2 regions of the Rhodococcus sp. SJ-2 genome follow, and region 1 is predicted to be linked to the other one. Evidence: riboswitches for the same ligand, from Rfam matches in the RefSeq annotation. Region 1 holds a riboswitch; the other holds the start of a gene.
The links. Region 1 has a riboswitch for cobalamin ahead of ACSYG9_RS03970 (VWA domain-containing protein). Riboswitches for the same ligand answer to the same signal wherever they lie in the genome.
Positions count from the first base shown of each region.

Region 2: it holds a riboswitch for cobalamin, as region 1 does, so the genes downstream of both, ACSYG9_RS18075 (FecCD family ABC transporter permease) here and ACSYG9_RS03970 (VWA domain-containing protein) in region 1, are expected to answer to the same signal.

Region 1 covers NZ_CM132340.1:841,260-847,033, reverse strand. Annotated here, with positions in the region: gene ACSYG9_RS03980 (cobyrinate a,c-diamide synthase) at 1-924, opposite strand, end outside; gene cobO (cob(I)yrinic acid a,c-diamide adenosyltransferase) at 935-1,549, opposite strand; gene ACSYG9_RS03970 (VWA domain-containing protein) at 1,549-3,444, opposite strand; cobalamin riboswitch at 3,479-3,670, opposite strand; gene cbiE (precorrin-6y C5,15-methyltransferase (decarboxylating) subunit CbiE) at 3,727-4,926, shown strand; gene ACSYG9_RS03960 (cobalt-precorrin-4/precorrin-4 C(11)-methyltransferase) at 4,923-5,678, shown strand; gene ACSYG9_RS03955 (mycofactocin-coupled SDR family oxidoreductase) at 5,671-5,774, opposite strand, start outside.
Region 2 covers NZ_CM132340.1:3,835,280-3,841,053, reverse strand. Annotated here, with positions in the region: gene ACSYG9_RS18085 (TetR family transcriptional regulator) at 1-679, shown strand, start outside; gene ACSYG9_RS18080 (SDR family oxidoreductase) at 841-1,500, shown strand; cobalamin riboswitch at 1,599-1,781, shown strand; gene ACSYG9_RS18075 (FecCD family ABC transporter permease) at 1,937-3,016, shown strand; gene ACSYG9_RS18070 (ATP-binding cassette domain-containing protein) at 3,028-3,816, shown strand; gene ACSYG9_RS18065 (ABC transporter substrate-binding protein) at 3,809-4,903, shown strand; gene ACSYG9_RS18060 ((2Fe-2S)-binding protein) at 4,932-5,765, shown strand.

The DNA.
Region 1 (5,774 bases):
GATGTCTGCCGCGTGCACCTCGGGGAAGCCCCCACCGAGGTAGATGCCTGCGGTGTCCTCGGGCAGGGTCTCGTCGCGCAACGGGTCGAAGGTGACCGTCCGGCATCCTGCCGCGCGCAAGATCTCCTCGGTCTCGGTGTAGCGGAACGTGAATGCCCGCCCCCCTGCGACGGCGATCACGGGGCCGTCGGTGCCCGAGGCGGGCGGGGCCCACGGTATGTCGGCCAGGTCGGGTGCGGAACGCGCGATGCGCGCGACCTCGTCGAGATCGATGTGCTCGGTGATCTGCGACGCGAGACGATCGAGTTGCGCAGCTGCCTCGGCACGTTCCTGTGCCGGGACGAGTCCCAGATGCCGCGACGGTGCGGAGATCCCGTCGTCGCGTTGCAGTACGCCGAGTACGGGGATGCCGGTGGATTCGAGTGCGGCAATCACCTCGTCCGAATGTCGCGGCGACCCGGCCTTGTTCAAGATCACGCCGGAGATGCGGACACCCCGGTCGTACGACGCCATGCCGTGGACGACGGCGGCGATGGAGCGCGACGCATGCGAGATGTCGACGACGAGAATCACCGGTGCGCCCAGCAGTCCTGCGACGTGGGCGGTGGATGCGTACCCGTCGGTGCCGAGCATCCCGTCGTAGAGACCCATGACGCCCTCGACGACCGCCATGTCGGCGCCGTCCGCGCCGTGCAGGAACAACGGCGCAACCAGATCGTCGCCGACGAGATGCGGATCGAGGTTGCGTCCGGGCCGACCGGTCGCGAGCGCGTGGTAACCGGGGTCGATGTAGTCGGGGCCGATCTTGTGCCCCGACACCGTGTGGCCGGCGCGACGCAAGGCGGCCATGAGACCTGTTGCCACGGTGGTCTTCCCGTGCCCGGATGCCGGCGCGGCAACGACGAAGCGCGGAATCGCTACCACGCTGCACCCGCTACCATTCGATGCCCTTCTGGCCCTTCTGCCCCGCATCCATCGGGTGTTTGATCTTCGTCATCTCGGTGACCAGGTCGGCAACGTCGATCAGCTTGGGGTCGGCGCGGCGCCCGGTGATCATCACGTGTTGATGTCCGGTCCGCGACGTCAGCGTCTCGACGACCTCGTCGACGTCGATCCAACCCCAGTTGATCGGATACGTGAACTCGTCGAGCACGTACAAGCCGTGTTGTTCGGCGGCGAGACGTCGCTGAATCTCGCGCCATCCCGCGAGAGCATCGGCGGCGTGATCCTCGTCGCTGCCTTCCTTGCGCGACCACGACCAGCCCGAGCCCATCTTGTGCCATTCGATCGCACCGCCGGTGCCGCGCTCGTCGTGCAGCTCACCGAGGGTTTCGAACGCCGTCTGCTCGCCGAGCCGCCACTTCGCCGACTTCACGAACTGGAACACCGCCACCGACCAGCCCTGATTCCAGCCGCGCAAGGCCAACCCGAACGCGGCGGTGGACTTGCCCTTGCCGTCGCCCGTGTTGACCATCAGCAGGGGCCGGTTGCGGCGCTGGCGGGTGGTGAGTCCGTCGTTCGGTACGACCTCGGGTTGTCCCTTCGGCATCAGGCTGCCCTCCCACGCACGATCGAGGTGAGGGCGTCGGCGTGAACCTCGCCCACTTGTACATATTCGGCGCCGAGCCGGTCGGCGAGTTGCGCCGCGAGTCCCATCCGGAAGCGACCGGTCTCGGAGTCGACGACGACCGCCGCGACCCCTTGGGCTCGAAGAACATCGGCGGCCTCCAGTGAACGGGCGACCGCGTCGGTGCCCGAGGTCGCGCGTCCGTCGGTGACGACGACGAGCAGCGCCCGCCTGTCCGGGTCGCGCAGCCGATGCCGCCGGATCGTCTCGGCGGCCTCGGCAAGGCCTTCGGCGAGGGGCGTGCGCCCCCCGGCCGGGAGTTCCCGCAGCCGGGCTGCGGCGACATCGACGGAGTTGGTCGGGGGCAATGCGACGGTGGCGCTGTTGCCACGGAACGTCACCAGTCCGACGGTGTCGCGACGACGGTACGCATCGAGCAGCAGCGACAGGATCGCTGTCTTGACCTGTGTCATCCGTTGCTTGGCTGCCATCGACCCGGAGGCGTCGACGCACAGCAACACGAGGTTCGCTTCCCGGCCCTCGACGACCTTGCGTCGCACGTCCCAGCCGCGTGAGGTCAGCGCGCTGGCGCGGATCGTCGCGGGTAGATGGATTGCGCCGGTGTCGCCGGCGCGGTCGCCGACGGTACGCCCGATGGTGGTGGCCGCCTTCGATCGCCTGCCCGCGACGCCACGTCCGGTGCGGTCGACGGAGAACAGCCGTGTCCGGTACGGATCGGCCGGTGCATCCACCGAGTTCGGAACGCTTGCGTTCGAGCCGGACGGTGAGTCTGCAGGGGAGTCCTCCGGGTCGGGCGCGCCGCCACCGTCGGGGTCGTCGTCGGGATCGAGGTCGGGATCAGGCTGCGAATCGGGACGATTCAGCAATTCGTCGAGACGATCGTCATCGGTATCGGGATTGTCGAACGGGTTGCGGCGCCGCCGATGCGGCAGCGCGAGTTTCGCGGCGACCGCCACGTCGTCGCGGGTCACCTCGTCGCGACCGGCCCACGCCGCATGCGCGACCGCCGTCTTGGCCGTGACGAGATCGGCACGCATACCGTCGACGTCGAACGCCGCGCATATCTCGGCGATCGACACCAGAGCGTCGTCACCCAGGCGCACCGCCGACACGCGTTCGCGCGCCGATGCGATCCGCCGGGACAAATCCTGCTCGGCCGCGGACCACTGCGCGACGAACGAGTCGGGATCCGCGTCGAATGCGAGGCGGCGGCGCACGATCTCGACGCGCAACTGCGGGTCGCGGGGCGCTGCGACGTCGACCGCGAGCCCGAATCGGTCGAGGAGCTGCGGACGGAGCTCACCCTCCTCGGGGTTCATGGTTCCCACCAGCACGAACGTCGCGGCGTGACTGACGGACACGCCGTCTCGCTCCACCGTCGAGCGTCCCATGGCAGCGGCGTCGAGCAGCAGGTCGACGAGGTGGTCGTGCAGCAGGTTCACTTCGTCGACGTACAGCACGCCGCGGTGGGCGAGCGCGAGGAGGCCCGGCTCGTATTCGGCGGTACGAGCCGACAGTGCCTTGCCGAGGTGCAGGGATCCGGTGACGCGGTCTTCGCTCGCGCCGACGGGGAACTCCACGAGCCGTGCCGGCCGGATGTGCGACGGCGCGTCGGCCGGATGCGGGCCGTCGGGGCAGTGCGGATCGGGGGAGGACGGGTCGCAGGCGAACCGGCAGCCGTCGACTTCTGCGACCTGCGGCAACAGCCCCGCTTGCGCACGCACCATGGTCGACTTGGCGGTGCCCTTCTCGCCGCGCACCAGCACACCGCCGATCGACGGCGACACCGCGCACAGGGTCAGGGCCAGCGCCAAGTCGTCGGAACCGACGACAGCGCTGAACGGATACACGAGCACTCCAACCTCCACAGGCTCCCGCTGGGATGTCCACTTCGGCAACCGATCGAAGGCCGGTCTTCGGACTTCCCGGTCGAGCGTCGTGCGATCGCCTTCCCGAAATTCTTCGGTGGCTGCGCTCACGCGCATGATCGACGACTCCCGGGTCACCGCAGCGGGCCTGTGCCGGATTCTCACCGGCTTCCCGATTATCCCTGTGAAGGGCACCTTCGATGTGTCTTGCCGTCGCCGAGTCTATCCACACCCGCACGTCTACCGGGCCACGGGCTATCGTTCACGGCCATGGGTTCACGGATCACCGTCGTCGGAATCGGCGCCGACGGCTGGAGCAGCGTGTCGGCGACCGGCCGCGAGCACGTGCTCGGCGCCGCCGTCCTGCTCGGCGGCGAGCGGCACCTCGCGATGATCCCGCCGACCGACGCGGTCCTCGAACGGTGGCCGTCCCCGCTGCTCAGCGGTCTCGACGACCTGCTGGCCCGGCACCCCGGCAGGGTCGTGGCGCTTGCGTCCGGCGACCCGTTGGTATCGGGTATCGGCTCGACCCTCATCCGTCGCCTGGGCAGCGACGCGGTAGAGGTGATCCCCGCCGTGTCGTCCGTGGCACTCGCCCGGGCCCGCATGGGGTGGTCCGCCGAGGAATGCGACACCGTCACCCTCGTCGGCCGCGACATCGACGCACTGCGTCGTTACCTGACTCGAGGTCGCCGGCTGATCGTCCTGACCTCGAACTCGTCGAGTCTTCCGGAGATCGCGCGGCTGCTCGTGGGGGAGGGGTTCGCCGACGCGATGGTGACGGTACTCGGCGACCTGGGTAGTGAGGAGAGCAGAATCGGCGGTACCGCAGCCGATCTCGTGAATGTCACGGCTCCGCAGCTCAGTCTCCTGTGTATCGACTGCGTCGGGGCGGAGGGGCTGTCCACGATCCCGGGACTCCCGGACGATTGCTTCGAGAACGACGGTCAGCTCAGCAAACGGCCCATCCGGGCCGCCGCGGTGTGTGCACTCGCGCCCCGGCCCGGAGAACTGCTGTGGGACGTGGGTGCCGGTGCCGGATCGGTCGGTATCGAGTGGGCCCGCACCGATCCACGTTGCCGCACCATCGCGGTCGAGAAGGATCCGGCACGGGCCGATACGATCGTAACCAACGCCGCCCGGCTCGGCGTCCCGTCGCTGACAGTTGTGAGAGCCGGGGCGCCCGAAGCTCTTTCCGGATTGCCTGCACCCGACGCGATCTTCGTCGGAGGCGGCGGAAGTCGGGACGGAGTACTCGAGGCCTGCTGGCAGTCGCTGCGGCCGGGCGGCCGGCTCGTCGTGCACGCGGTGACTTTGGAGACCGAGGCAGTGCTGGTGCAGTGGTGGAAGGAATGTGGAGGTGAGCTGTCGCGGTTGTCCGTCGAACAGGCCTCCTCGATCGGCACATTCACCGGATGGCGGTCGCTGCGCCCGGTGGTTCAATGGAGTGTCACGAAAGGGAAGAAATGACAGTGCATTTCGTTGGGTCGGGCCCCGGCGCAGCAGATCTGCTGACGCTACGTGCCGTGAATCTGCTGCGCACGGCGCCGGTCGTGCTGTATGCGGGCACGTATCTCGATGCAGAGATCCTCGCGCATTGCCAAGGTGACGCCGAACTGATCGACACCCAGCATCTCGACCTCGATCAGATCACTGCGCACCTCGTCGACGCCGACCGTCGCGGCCACGATGCGGTGCGGTTGTGCTCGGGCGACCCGTCGCTGTATTCGGCGCTCACCGAGCAGACCCGGCGCCTCGACGCCGCGGGCGTGGCGTGGGACGTCACGCCGGGTGTGCCTGCCTACGCGGCTGCTGCGGCGACGCTCGGCGCGGAACTGACCGTGCCGGAACTCGTACAGACCGTCGTGCTCACGCGCACGCAAGCGCGGTCGACGTCGATGCCCGACACCGAAGCGCTCGCGCGGGTCGCGGGCCTTCAGGCGAGTGTGGTTCTGCACCTGGCCATCACCCGGATACGTGTGCTTGCAGCCGAGCTTTCCGAGACCTACGGACCCGACTGCCCCGCTGCGGTGGTGGCATTCGCCTCGCGCCCGAACCAGATCGTGCTGCGCGGCACGCTCGCCGATATCGCCGACCAGACCGAGGCGGCCGGGTTGAAACACACCGCAGTGATACTCGTCGGGCGTGCCCTCGGTGTCCGGGACACGCCCGACGTAGCGTGCTCGCATCTCTACGATCCGGCACGCGACCGGCTCACTTGAGCATCGCGCCCGCATCGACGGGCAGGGTGACGCCGGTGATGAAGCGGGACTCCTCGGATGCGAGGAACAGCACCGCGTTGCTGATGTCGATCGCGT
Region 2 (5,774 bases), 2.8 Mb from region 1:
GTCGATACCCACCGCTGCGCGCCACCCGTCGTCGGTGAACAACATGCGCGAGGATCTTCTGCAATCGGCGATCGAACTCTTCCATCGGGAGGGGTACGCGGAAATCGGAGTGGAGGAGATCGCCTCGACCGTAGGCCTGCCCGCGTCGGGCGTCTACCGATACTTCCCATCGAAGGCCGATATCCTCGCAGCCGCTTTCTACCGTGCGATCGACCGGCTCGAGACCTCGATCGAGTCGGCACTTCAGCGGACCTCGAGCCCACGAGACGGCCTCGAAGCACTTGCCACGGTGTATATCGAGCTCTGCATCTCGCAGCGGGAGTTGATGTCCGTGTACTTTGCGGAGCTGATCAATGTGCCTCCCGGACCGCGGGCAGATCTACGTATGCGCCAGCGACTCGACGTCGAACAATGGGCCACCCTCCTCAACGAGGTACGCCCCGAACTCTCGAGCGTCGAATCACGCTTCCTTCTGTACGCAGCGCTCAACCTCGTTCCCGATCTGGGTGTGTTCCTCGGTCCCAACGCCGTGCGGCAACAGGCGCCACGGATCCATGCGGTGATGATGTCGGTACTGCTCGGCTCCACGCCCGAACAGCCTGCATCCTCCGAACACAATCCGCGTATGCCGAAGTCGAGTGCCGCCGGGTCACTGTCTGCGCACACGCCGTCCAGGTAGCGATCGCCTGCCGTGTCCGGCCACTCCGGCAACTCCGCGCGCGAACAGAAGAGGCAGGCCCCAGGCGTCGACCGAGTGTGCGTGCCTTCTTCGCGCGCGGATATCGGAAGGAAGGCATGCTGGGAGACGCACCCGATCCCCGGACACAAGGAGCACTCGACATGGCACGCATCGCACTCTTCGGCGGACACGGCAAGGTCGCGCTGCACCTCGAGCGGTTACTCGCCGACTCCGGCCACGAGACCAGTGCGTTCATTCGCAACCCCGACCACGCCGACGACGTACGCGCCGCAGGAGGCACGCCGGTGGTGGCCGACGTCGAGCAACTCGACATCGCGGCGCTGTCCGACCTGCTGCAGGGCCACGATGCGGTGGTGTGGTCGGCGGGTGCGGGCGGCGGCAACCCCGCCCGCACGTACGCCGTGGACCGTGATGCCGCGATCGCATCGATGACAGCCGCGCAGGAGGCAGGCGTGCGGCGGTACGTGATGGTGTCGTACTTCGGGGCGAGACCCGACCACGGTGTGCCCGAGGACAACAGTTTCCATCCGTACGCAGAGGCGAAGGCCGCCGCCGATACACACCTGCGCGGCACCGATCTCGAGTGGACCATTCTCGGGCCGAGCGCCCTCACCCTGGATCCCCCGACCGGACGGATCGAGATCGAGGGTCAGGGTGCGAGAGACAAGGGGCAGGTCTCGCGCGCCGATGTCGCCGCCGTGATCGCTGCAGTGCTCGAGCGTCCCGAGACCGCCGGTCGCATGATCGAGTTCAACAACGGCGACACACCGATCGCGGAGGCGCTCGACGCACTCCGCTGACGGTCGTCACCGGTAGATCGACGCCGTGGACCCCGGATCTCGCACAGCGGGTCCGGACCCACGGCCATTGTTACGCCTGTGTTACGTTCTCCACGAGTCAGAAGCAGCCCTGATGCAGTACGTGCATCAGAAATGCAAGGGAATCCGGTGCAACTCCGGAACTGTCGCGCAGCGGTGAAGGCGACCGACAGGGCACGTGCCACTGGACCGGAATCGGTCCGGGAAGGCGCCCTGTCGGAACGACCCTGAGTCCGAAGACCTGCTGGCTCACCGAATCACACACGTGGGCCTCGCGATTGGGCCCCTGATACGAGAGAACGATCGATGCGCGCCCAGACCGATGGCACCGCCCTCCCCATTCGTGTTCACGCCTCCGCACGAAGCGACCTACCGACCCCACGACAGGTCACGGAGTCCGCACCGTCGGGGTGCTGAGTTGCTCGAGGTCGCGAAGTCACCTCAGCGCACCACGCCACCGCAGCACACACGAATTCCGGCGATCCCGCTCCTGGTCGTCCTCGCCCTCGCGGTCGTCCTCAGCGGATTCATGTCGCTGACCTTCGGGTCCGAGCCGGTGCCGCTGTCCGCCACATGGGACGTGGTGCGAGCACATTTCACCGGTGGGGTCGGCCCCGACCCGGTGTACGACACGATCATCTGGGAACTTCGTGCTCCCCGCATCCTGATGGCGCTCATCGTCGGTGCAGGCCTGGCCATGGCCGGGGCCGCAATGCAGACCCTGGTGCGAAATCCGCTGGCCGATCCCTATCTTCTGGGTATCTCCGCCGGTGCCGGCGTCGGGGCCACTCTCGTCATCATGTTCGGTGTCCTGACCACTATCGGTGTGTGGGCATTGTCGTTGGGCGCCCTGATCGGCGCCATGGTCGCCGGAGCCGCGGTCTTCGGCATCTCCATTGCACAGGGGGGCCTGACCCCACTCCGTCTCATTCTCACCGGCGTGGTCATGGCCTCGGCGTTCTCGTCCGTCTCCAGCTTCCTGGTCTTCCTCAGTGATGACCGCGATGCCGTTCGGTCGGTCCTGCACTGGACCCTCGGAAGCGTGGCGGGTGCGATGTGGGTGCAGATTCTCCCTGCCCTGCTCGTCGTGGTTGCGTCTGCCGCGATCCTGTTCGCACTCCATTCATGGCTCGACGCGCTGGCAAGCGGACCGGACGTGGCCAGAGCACTCGGTGTGCCGGTGCGGGGGCTCCGACTGGGACTCTTCGCTTTGTCGTCGATTCTTGTCGGCGTGCTGGTCTCGGTGTCCGGAGGAATCGGATTCGTCGGCCTGATCATGCCGCACCTCGCCAGGATCGTGGTGGGCGCACGCCATCGGGTGGTGCTTCCTGTGGCCGCACTCGGTGGCGCACTGTTCCTGCTCTGGATCGACATCGCTGCTCGGGTCCTGCTCAGTCCGGAGGAACTCCCCCTGGGTGTGATGACCGGTCTCGTGGGGGCACCGGTGTTCCTCTTCCTGCTGGGGCGCCGCCACTACAGTTTTTCGGACGGTGACTGATGCATATTCGGATGCGCAATGTTCGCTGCCGGATCGCCGGATCGGACATTCTGTCCGGCATCGATCTCGACTTCCCCGCCGGCTCCATGGTGGCGCTGGTGGGAATCAACGGGAGCGGTAAATCGACATTGCTTCGAACCCTCGCAGGCCTGCGCGCCCCCGCGGAGGGAACCGTCACCCTCGACGGCCGAGATCTCTATTCGCTTCCGCCACGTGCTCGGGCACGAGCGATTGCCTATGTCGGTCAGGAGGAAACACCCCCTCAGGACCTCTTGCTCGGTGAGATGGTCGCCATGGGCCGCATCCCCCATCGGCCACCCTGGTCCCTGGGAGAAGAATCCGATCGGGAGGTCACACTGCGCGCACTGACCACCGTCGAATTGGCACACGCAGTCGATCGCCGGTGCGATCAACTCTCGGGCGGTGAACGGCGCCGCGCCATGCTGGCTCGTGGATTGGCTCAGGAATCGTCCCTGCTGATCCTGGACGAACCGACCAACCATCTCGATATCCGCCATCAGATACACCTCCTCGACACACTGCGCGGCCTCGGCTGCACGGTGGTGGCCGCAATGCACGACCTCGCGCTCGCGGCGGCGTACTTCGATCGGGTCGCCGTCCTCCACGACGGCGCTCTCGCGACCTACGGCGACGCATCCGAGGCCTTGTCCCCAGCAACGATCACTCGTGCCTTCGGCGTTCCTGCAACACAACTCACCGATCCTGCGACCGGACGGCAGCACCTGGTGCTCGGTACCGACTCGCCCCGGATCCGATCACACACGGAGAACCATGCCTGAGTACGTCCCATCCCGTTCGAAGACCCTGCCTCGTTCGAGGACTCCGGTCTCGCTGGCCGTCGGCCTCCTCACCGCAGCCATGACGCTGGCCGGCTGCAGCAGCGCAGACGAACAGCAGGAGGTTGCGTCGGACGGTCACGTCACCGTCGAGAACTGCGGAGAGCAGATCACCTTCCCCTCGCCGGCACAGGCGATCTACGCCAACGACAGTCAGATCCTCCTGAATCTGCTTGCCCTCGAGGCCGACGACCGGATCACCGCGATCAGCGGTATCCGTAACACACGGCTCGACCAACTTCGCGGTATGTACGGCACAGCGCGTATCGACGCCTTGCCGGTCGTCTCGGAAGAATCCTTCAACCTCGAAACCATCCAGGCCCAGAAACCGGACGTGGTGATGGCCGGCCACGGATGGGGTTTCAGCGTGGAGAAGAACATCACGCCCGAACGCCTGAACGACGATTTCGGCATTCCCGCGTACACCGTCACCCCGACCTGCCTGCCCGGTTCGCTCGACGCGCTGTCGCCGTGGGACGAGGCGTACGCCGATCTGTCGAACATCGGGAGCATCGTCGGCCACGACGATATCGCCGCCGTGAAGATCGACGAGTTGCAGCAGCGCCGCGAGGAGATGGAGTCGGCGCCACGAGCGGACGGTGCTCCGACCGTCATGTACGTCACCTCGGTATCGAACGAAGGGGTGTCGAGCGCCGGTAATCCGCACCTCTTCACCTCGATCATCGACGTGACGGGTGCTCGTAATGCGTTCGACCACGTCGACGAGAAGAGTCCGAAGGTGTCCTGGGAGTCCGTGACTGCCGCGGACCCGGACTTCATCGTTCTCACTGACACCGGCGACGGTAGCGGAGCTTTCGAAGCGAAACTGGCTCTGCTCACCGAGAATCCCGCAACCCGTTCGTTGGACGCGGTGACACAGGGACGCATTCTGAATCTGCCGACCGACATGGGTCGCAGCGGTGCACTGATGATGGATACCGCGGAGCAACTGCGGATCGCATTGGAAGAGGCAAACCTACTGCCTCGGAGTGGAATCGAGCCGCGCATGGACCTCAGCGCGTTGAAGTGACCGGCGGCGAACGATGAAAGGTCCACACGTGAACGCGGACTCGGTACTGGCCGAGCTGATCAGCGCACTCCCGGCGAGCGCGCATTCTCCCCTGATGCTGGATGCCGGGTCTCAGGAGATCCCTGCGTCGGCGGTCCTCGACCCGGAATGGATCGGGGACGAGATGCAGTTGCGTGCCGACCGCTGGCAGGTCGACGATCCGTTGATCGTGGGGACGGTGCTGTGGCGTGCGATCAGCAATTCACTGGTTCTCCCGACGATCGCGAGTCTGTTCGTGACCGGCACGGCCCTGAGTCCGGCGATGCAGGATGTGGTCCTGCACCGCCGGGCCCTGACCGGCCGCGACGCCGACTTCGTCGCGGTAGGCGGGATCTCGACATCGGACGACACGTTCTCACCGAATCGGAAGATGTACGGACGACTGGTGGGCGCGCGGTCGACTCGCGTCCTCACCACTTCTCCGGAAGCCGCCCTGATCGAGTCATTGGGCGCCGGAATCGAATTCATGGCGAGCCGCTGCGGTAAAGGCGAGCGGCGACTCTGGGCTGTTGCAGTCGACTCCCTCGCGACCCGGTTCCTGTGGGCAGGCTCGGCCACGGGACGTGCGAACGACGCGATGGACGCCGCGCGCGCCATGGTGCAGAGGATCTCGGATCAGCTCCCGGGGCCTCGATTGCCGGACCCACGGTTTCAGACCGTCGTGGCGGATGCCTCGTCCTCACCGCACACCTTCGTGCACAGGGTGTCGTGTTGTCTGCTGTACAACGGCCCGCACGGAGTGAAGTGCTCGACATGTCCTCGTCAGCACCCCGACGTCCGGCTCGAACGACTCGTCGAGCGTGCTCGGCGAGCGGACCGGTAAGAGCCCGGA